One region of the Azospira sp. MPR-LB4 genome, then DNA from elsewhere that is predicted to be linked to it. Evidence: riboswitches for the same ligand, from Rfam matches in the RefSeq annotation. Region 1 holds a riboswitch; the other holds the start of a gene.
What was found. A riboswitch is a leader RNA that binds a small molecule or an ion and turns the genes downstream of it on or off. The one in region 1 is predicted to bind S-adenosylhomocysteine.
Positions count from the first base shown of each region.

Region 2: linked by a shared signal. The riboswitch ahead of ahcY (adenosylhomocysteinase) and the one ahead of metH (methionine synthase) in region 1 are both predicted to bind S-adenosylhomocysteine.

Region 1 is NZ_CM179521.1:2,287,910-2,291,767, reverse strand. Features, by position in the region: gene metH (methionine synthase) at 1-1,508, opposite strand, end outside; S-adenosyl-L-homocysteine riboswitch at 1,596-1,677, opposite strand; gene bamE (outer membrane protein assembly factor BamE domain-containing protein) at 1,758-2,243, opposite strand; gene AC3QLZ_RS10825 (response regulator) at 2,240-3,403, opposite strand; gene AC3QLZ_RS10820 (response regulator) at 3,415-3,858, opposite strand, start outside.
Region 2 is NZ_CM179521.1:2,130,561-2,134,418, reverse strand. Features, by position in the region: gene AC3QLZ_RS10095 (fatty acid--CoA ligase) at 1-822, shown strand, start outside; gene AC3QLZ_RS10090 (cyclic di-GMP phosphodiesterase) at 930-2,159, shown strand; S-adenosyl-L-homocysteine riboswitch at 2,221-2,310, shown strand; gene ahcY (adenosylhomocysteinase) at 2,396-3,796, shown strand; gene AC3QLZ_RS10080 (S4 domain-containing protein) at 3,858-3,858, shown strand, end outside.

The DNA of each region.
Region 1 (3,858 bases):
TTGCAGATCTCGGTCTTGCGCGCGTAGGTGTCGGCCTGGCCCTTCTCGTCGAAGGCCATGACGATGACGGCGGCACCGTAGCGGCGGGCCAGCTTGGCCTGCTCCAGGAACTTGGCCTCCCCTTCCTTCATGGAAATGGAGTTCACGATGCCCTTGCCCTGGATGCATTTGAGGCCGGTCTCGATCACCTCCCACTTGGAGGAGTCGAGCATGATGGGCACCCGGGAAATATCCGGCTCCGAGGCGATCAGCTTGAGGAACTTCTCCATGGCGGCCACGGAATCCAGCATGGCCTCGTCCATGTTGATGTCGATGACCTGGGCACCGTTTTCCACCTGCTGTCGGGCCACGGCCAGGGCGTCGTCGTAGCGCCCTTCCAGGATCATGCGGGCGAAGGCCTTGGAGCCGGTGACGTTGGTGCGCTCGCCCACGTTCACATAGAGGCTGTCGGGGCCGACGTTGAAGGGTTCCAGGCCGGAGAGGCGCAGCTGGGGCTCGATCGCCGGAATGGCCCGGGGGGCGATGCCGGCCACCATCTTGGCGATGGCGGCGATGTGGTCCGGCGAGGTGCCGCAGCAGCCGCCGACGATGTTCACGAAGCCGTGCCTGGCCCAGTCGGCGATTTCCTCGGCCAGCTGCTCCGGGGTCTCGTCGTAGCCGCCGAAGGCGTTGGGCAGGCCGGCGTTGGGGTGGGCGGAGACGAAGCAGTCGCACACCCGGGACAGCTCCTCCACGTACTGGCGCAGTTCCTTGGCGCCGAGGGCACAGTTGAGGCCGAAGGAGAGGGGCCTGATGTGGTTCAGCGAGTTCCAGAAGGCCTCGGCGGTCTGGCCCGAGAGGGTGCGGCCGGAGGCGTCGGTGATGGTGCCGGAGATCATCACCGGCCAGCGGCGGCCCACCTTGTCGAAGAAGGTCTCGATGGCGAACAGGGCGGCCTTGGCATTCAGCGTGTCGAACACCGTCTCCACCAGCAGGATGTCGGCGCCGCCGTCGGTGAGGCCGCGGATGGCTTCCAGGTAGTTTTCCACCAGCTCGTCGAAGGTGACGTTGCGGTAGCCGGGATCGTTCACGTCCGGAGAGATGGAGGCGGTGCGGCTGGTGGGGCCGAGCACCCCGGCGACGAAGCGGGGCTTGGCCGGGTTCTTTGCCGTGAATTCGTCGCACACTTCCCGGGCCAGCCTGGCGCCGGCCACGTTCAGTTCGTAGACGATGGCTTCCAGCTTGTAGTCAGCCTGGGACACCTTGGTGGCGTTGAAGGTGTTGGTTTCCAGGATATCGGCGCCGGCCGCCAGGTATTCGGCGTGGATGCCGCGGATGACCTCGGGGCGGGTCAGCAGCAGCAGGTCGTTGTTGCCCTTCAGGTCGTGGGCGTGGTCGGCGAAGCGGGTCCCGCGGTAGTCCTTCTCGGTCAGCCCGTGGCGCTGGATCATGGTGCCCATGGCGCCGTCCAGGATCAGGAGGCGCTGCTGGAGAAGGGCGGAGAGTTCGGAGCTGCGGTCGGGCTGCATGGATTACCTCGGCGTTTCAGTATTCACCGGCCGGGCGCCGCCACTTTGCATGCTGGAAAAGCAAACGGCGCCACAAACCATTTCGGGGGTTTGCGAGCGCCGTTGATCGTTGCCGAGCCTGGCCCGGAGTCCGGAAAAAACCGGTCGGGTCGCAGCGCTCCTCGGCAGGGTCGCAAGTTTACTTTTTGCGGCCCCCGCTGCCAAGCAAAACTTGATAAAAAACAGGGGGCTCCGTGCCGATCGGCGACTTCAGGCCTTCGCTTCCACCCGCCGGGAGGTGCCGCTGACCCGGCCGTCTGCACCGAAGTGCACGTGGAAGTGGGTTTCGTCGCTGGCGGGGATGCCGGCGATGCGCCAGTCCCACACGGTTTCCGGCTTCAGGGGAAAGTGGTTGATGCTGCCCGGCCGGCCCAGGATGCGCCGCACCTGCTCCTGGCTCATGCCCTTTTCGATGCGGGCGAAGTTGGCCTCGGTCAGCACCTGTTCCACCGAGCGCAGGATGCGGTCGGGGCCCAGGGTGATCATGTAGGTGTCCACCCCGGCCGGGCCCCGGGGATATTCCCAGGTCAGGCTGCCGTCCGCGTTGTGCCATTCCATGGCGGGGGTGCCGAAGCGGTCCCGCACTTCCAGGTCGGTGGAGGTGCCGGGCTTCAGGTCCTGCAGGGCCAGGTAGTCGCAGCCCGCCAGGGAGAGGCCCAAAAGCAGGGCCAGGACGGCCAGGGGACGGCCCTTCACGGGGCGGCCTCGGTGAATTGCAGGCGCACCCGCTCCGCCTCCAGCTGGGCGTCGCCTTCGGTGTCGGCGAAGGTGGCGGCGATGCTGCGGAAATCCTCGGCCACCTGGAGGAAGGCGTCCACCATGTCCGGATCGAAGTGCTTGCCGCGCCCTTCGCTGATGATCTGCACCGCCTGCTCATGGGGGAAGGGGGGCTTGTACACCCGGCGGCTGATGAGGGCGTCGTAGACGTCGGCCACCGCCATGAGCCTGGCCGCCACCGGAATCTCGTCGCCCCGCAGGCCCAGGGGGTAGCCGCTGCCGTCCCATTTCTCCTGGTGCGCATAGGCGATGTCCCGGGCGAAGCGGAGGAAGGTGTTGGGCGAGTTGAGCCGCACTTCGGCGTGGAGGATGGCGTCCCGGCCCAGGGTGGTGTGGGTCTTCATGATCTCGAACTCTTCCGGGGTCAGCTTGCCCGGCTTGAGCAGGATGCGGTCGGGAATGCCCACCTTGCCGATGTCGTGCAGGGGTGCGGACTTGTACAGCAGCTCGATGTTGGCGTCGCTGAGGAAGGCGGCGAAGCGGGGATGGCCCTGCAGCTGCCGGGCCAGGATACGCACGTAGTTCTGGGTGCGACGGATGTGGTTGCCGGTTTCGTTGTCCCGGGTTTCCGCCAGGGAGGCCATGGCCATGATGGTCACGTCCTGGATCATGGAGACCTCCTGGGTGCGGCGCTGCACCTCGCTCTCCAGGTAGGCGTTCTGGTCCTTGAGGAAATCCTTGGCGGCTTTCAGAGTGAGGTGGGTGTGCACCCGGGCGAGGAGGATGGGCGGGCTTACCGGCTTGGTGATGTAGTCCACCGCGCCCAGCTCGAAGCCCTGGCGCTCGTCCTCGATCTGGCTGCGGGCGGTGAGGAAGATGAAAGGAATGTCCCGGGTGGCCGGGTCCGCCCGCAGGCGCCGGGCCACTTCCAGGCCATCCATGTCCGGCATCATGATGTCGAGCAGGATCAGGTCCGGCGGCGGCGTGCCGGCGGCCACCCGCAGGGCCCGCTCGCCGTTGTTGGCCACCTTGATGGCGTAGCGGTCCTGCAGCAGCTCGGCCATCAGGGTCAGGTTGTCCGGGGTATCGTCCACCACCAGGATCACGGGCCGGGTCGTGAAGTCCAGATTGAGGCTCATGGCATCTCTCCCTAGAGATGGGCCCGGGCGATGTTGAGGGCCCGGTCGTAATCATAATCGGCAATGGCCTTTTCCAGACCCGTCAGGTCCGCCGGCGGCAGCAGCCCGGCCAGGAGGGCGCGGCTTTCCCGGAACAGCTGGCCGGCGTGGATTTCGCTGGCTTCCAGCTGTTCCGCCAGTTCGGCCAGCAGCTGGCGGGCCCGGTGGCGCTGATCTGCATCCAGGGGGGCAGCCTGGGTCGGCGCCGGGCCGCCCTCTTCCGCCAGGGCGGCGGCGATGGCCCCGGTGACGGCCGCCAGCTCTTCCGCCAGGCGTTGCCGCAGGGACTCCAGTTTCTGCCCCTGGCCGTCGTTGCGGCGCAGGGCCTGGTCCAGGGCCGTGGCCTTCTGCTGCAGCACTTCGGCGCCGATGTTGCCGGCGACGCCCTTGAGGGTGTGGGCCAGGTGTTCGGCCGC
Region 2 (3,858 bases), 160 kb from region 1:
CCCACCATCCTGCACATGCTGCTCAACCACGCCCTGGCCAGGGAGACGGACCTGTCCGGCTGGAAGGTCATGATCGGGGGCTCCGCCCTGCCCCAGGCCATGGCGGTGGCGGCCCTGGAAAAGGGGATCGACGTCTTCACCGGCTACGGCATGTCGGAGACCTGTCCCATCCTGTCCGTGGCCCACTTGCCCACGGCCAAGCTGCAGGCCCCCCTGGCCGAGCAGGCCGCCCTGCGCGCCCGTACCGGCCTGCCCCTGCCCCTGGTGGACCTGCGCATCGTCGATCCGGAAATGCGGCCCCAGCCCCACGACGGTCAGGCCGTCGGCGAACTGGTGGTGCGCTCCCCCTGGCTGACCCAGGGCTACCTGAAGGATCCGGCGGCGGCCGAAGAGCTGTGGGGTGGGGGCTACCTGCACACCGCCGACATCGGCAACATCGACGCCAACGGCTCCATCCAGATCACCGACCGCATCAAGGACGTGATCAAGACCGGTGGCGAGTGGACCTCTTCCCTGCAGCTGGAGGACATCATCGGCCAGCATCCGGCGGTGCACGAGGTGGCGGTGATCGGGGTCAAGGACGAGAAGTGGGGCGAGAGGCCTCTGGCCCTGGTGGTACTGAAGCCGGAAATGGAAGGCCAGGTCACCGAGCACGCCATCCGCAACCATGCCGCCCACTTGGCGGAAACCCTGGGAGTCTCCCGCTACGGGGTGCTGATGCAGGTTTCCTTCGTCAAGACCTTGGCCCGTACCAGCATCGGCAAAATCAACAAGCGTTTCATGCGGGAAAACCTGGAGGCCGCCAAGGCTGCCCAGCCCTAGTTCCTCCGTCCCCGGCCCTGGGGTGATTCCCAGGGGCGGGGGGAATTTCCGCAATTCGCCTTCCCCTGGGCATAAAATGGAGGTTTGCCGCCTCCTGCCTGTCCCCCATGCTCAAGAAAATCCATGTCGAACAACTGCGTGTCGGCATGTATCTCAAATCCTTCTGTGGCGCCTGGATCGATCATCCGTTCTGGCGCAACTCCTTCGTCCTGAAGGACCCGGAGGACATCCGCGCCATTCGCGCCAGCTGTATCACCGAAGTCTGGATCGATGCCGGCAAGGGGCTGGACGTGGAAGCCGGCGAGGTGGCCATCAGCGAGACCGAGTCCGAGGCCCTGGTGGCCGAGGAACAGGTGCGGGAGGCCCAGGCCACCCGTTCCCTGGAGCGCACCAGCACCGCGGTGGAGATGCAGCGGGCGGCGAAAATCTGCAACAGCGCCAAGAAGGCCGTGGTGTCCATGTTCCAGGAGGCCCGCATGGGCAAGGCCGTGGATGCGGAGCAGGCCCAGGTGTTGGTGGAGGAGATCGCCGATTCCGTGGCCCGTAATCCCGGCGCCCTGATCAGCCTGGCCCGCCTGAAGACGGCCGACGATTACACCTACATGCACTCGGTCGCCGTCTGCGCCCTGATGGTGGCCCTGGCACGCCAGCTCGGCCTGGACGAGCAGCAGACCCGTCTGGCGGGCCTGTCCGGCCTGCTGCACGACATGGGCAAGGCCTTCATCCCGGCCGAAATCCTCAACAAGCCGGGCAAGCTGACCGACGAAGAATTTGCGGTCATCAAGACCCACCCCGCCGAAGGGCACAAGGTCTTGCTGGAAGGCAAGGGGGTGCCGCCGGAGGCGCTGGACGTCTGCCTGCACCACCACGAAAAGATGAACGGCGGCGGCTACCCCAAGGGCCTCAAGGGTGACGAGATCAGCCTGCTGGCCAAGATGGGGGCGGTCTGCGACGTCTATGACGCCATTACCTCCAACCGCCCCTACAAGGCCGGCTGGGACCCGGCCGAATCGATCAAGAAGATGGCCGAGTGGGCCGACGGGCATTTCGATCCCCGGGTCTTCCAGGCCTTCGTCAAGAGCCTGGGCATCTACCCCATCGGCTCCTTCGTCCGCCTCGAATCGGGGCGGCTGGGGGTGGTGGTGGAGCAGAGCGAGAAGTCCCTGCTGGCGCCCCGGGTCAAGGTCTTCTTTTCCACCAAGTCCAATGCCCATATTGCGCCGGAGTTGCTGGACCTGTCCCGTCCCGGCGTGCACGACAAGATCGCCGGCCGGGAGGACCCGGCCAAGTGGGGCATCCGCAACGTGGACGAAATCTGGAGCACGGCGGCGGCCTGAGCCCGGTGCGGGGGGGCGGCCGGGGAATTTCCCCGACCGGTATTTCCGTCTATAATCCGCCACTTCCGAGGAGCGCTGCGAGGCCGGCAAGGTCCCAGGCTCGGATGTCTGCCCCGCCAGGGGAGACCAGTTTCAACGGCGCTCACCTTTACAACCCTGCCGGGCGCAGGGGGCCAGGTGAGCCCTGCTATCGCACTCCCTCCCCTCCCCGGCCACAGTTCTTAAGGAGCACTGCTGTGGCTGAATTCAAAGATTACGTGATCGCCGACCTGGGCCTGTCCGCCTGGGGCCGCAAGGAAATCAAGATTGCCGAGACCGAAATGCCCGGTCTCATGGCCATCCGCGAGGAGTACGCCAAGAGCCAGCCCCTGAAGGGCGCTCGCATCACCGGCTCCCTGCACATGACCATCCAGACCGCGGTGCTGATCGAGACCCTGGTGGCCCTCGGTGCCGAAGTGCGCTGGGCTTCCTGCAACATCTTCTCCACCCAGGATCACGCCGCTGCCGCCATCGCCGCTGCCGGCATCCCCGTCTTCGCCGTCAAGGGCGAGACCCTGACCGAGTACTGGGACTACACCCACCGCATCTTCGAATGGGCCGACGGTGGCTATTCCAACATGATCCTGGACGACGGCGGCGATGCCACCCTGCTGCTGCACCTGGGCGCCAAGGCCGAGAAGGACATTTCCGTCCTGGCCAAGCCCGGTTCCGAAGAAGAGACCATCCTCTTCGCCGCCATCAAGGCCAAGCTGGCCCAGGACCCCACCTGGTACTCCGTGCGTCTGGAAAAGATCAAGGGCGTTACCGAAGAGACCACCACCGGCGTGCACCGCCTGTACCAGATGCATGCCCGCGGCGACCTCAAGTTCCCCGCCATCAACGTGAACGATTCCGTCACCAAGTCCAAGTTCGACAACCTCTACGGTTGCCGCGAATCCCTGGTGGACGGCATCAAGCGCGCCACCGACGTCATGGTGGCCGGCAAGATCGCCGTGGTCTGCGGCTACGGCGACGTGGGCAAGGGTTCCGCCCAGGCCCTGCGCGCCCTCTCCGCCCAGGTCTGGGTCACCGAGATCGACCCGATCTGCGCCCTGCAGGCCGCCATGGAAGGCTACCGCGTCGTCACCATGGAATACGCTGCCGACAAGGCCGACATCTTCGTCACCACCACCGGCAACTTCCACGTCATCACCCATGACCACATGGTGAAGATGAAGAACAACGCCATCGTCTGCAACATCGGCCACTTCGACAACGAAATCGACGTCGCTTCCCTGGAACAGTACCAGTGGGAAGAGATCAAGCCCCAGGTCGATCACGTCATCTTCCCCGACGGCAAGCGCATCATCCTGCTGGCCAAGGGCCGCCTGGTGAACCTGGGCTGCGCCACCGGCCACCCCAGCTACGTGATGAGCTCCTCCTTCGCCAACCAGACCATCGCCCAGATCGAGCTGTTCACCAAGACTGCCGATTACCCGGTGGGTGTCTACACCCTGCCCAAGCACCTGGACGAGAAGGTGGCCCGCCTGCAGCTGAAGACCCTCAACGTGCAGCTGACCACCCTCACCCAGCAGCAGGCCGACTACATCGGCGTGCCCGTGCAAGGCCCCTACAAGGCCGACCACTACCGCTACTAAGCCGTAGCCGGGCCGTCTCCCTTGCCGGAGGCGGCCTGCAGACGATGGGTCGGGACCCGCCA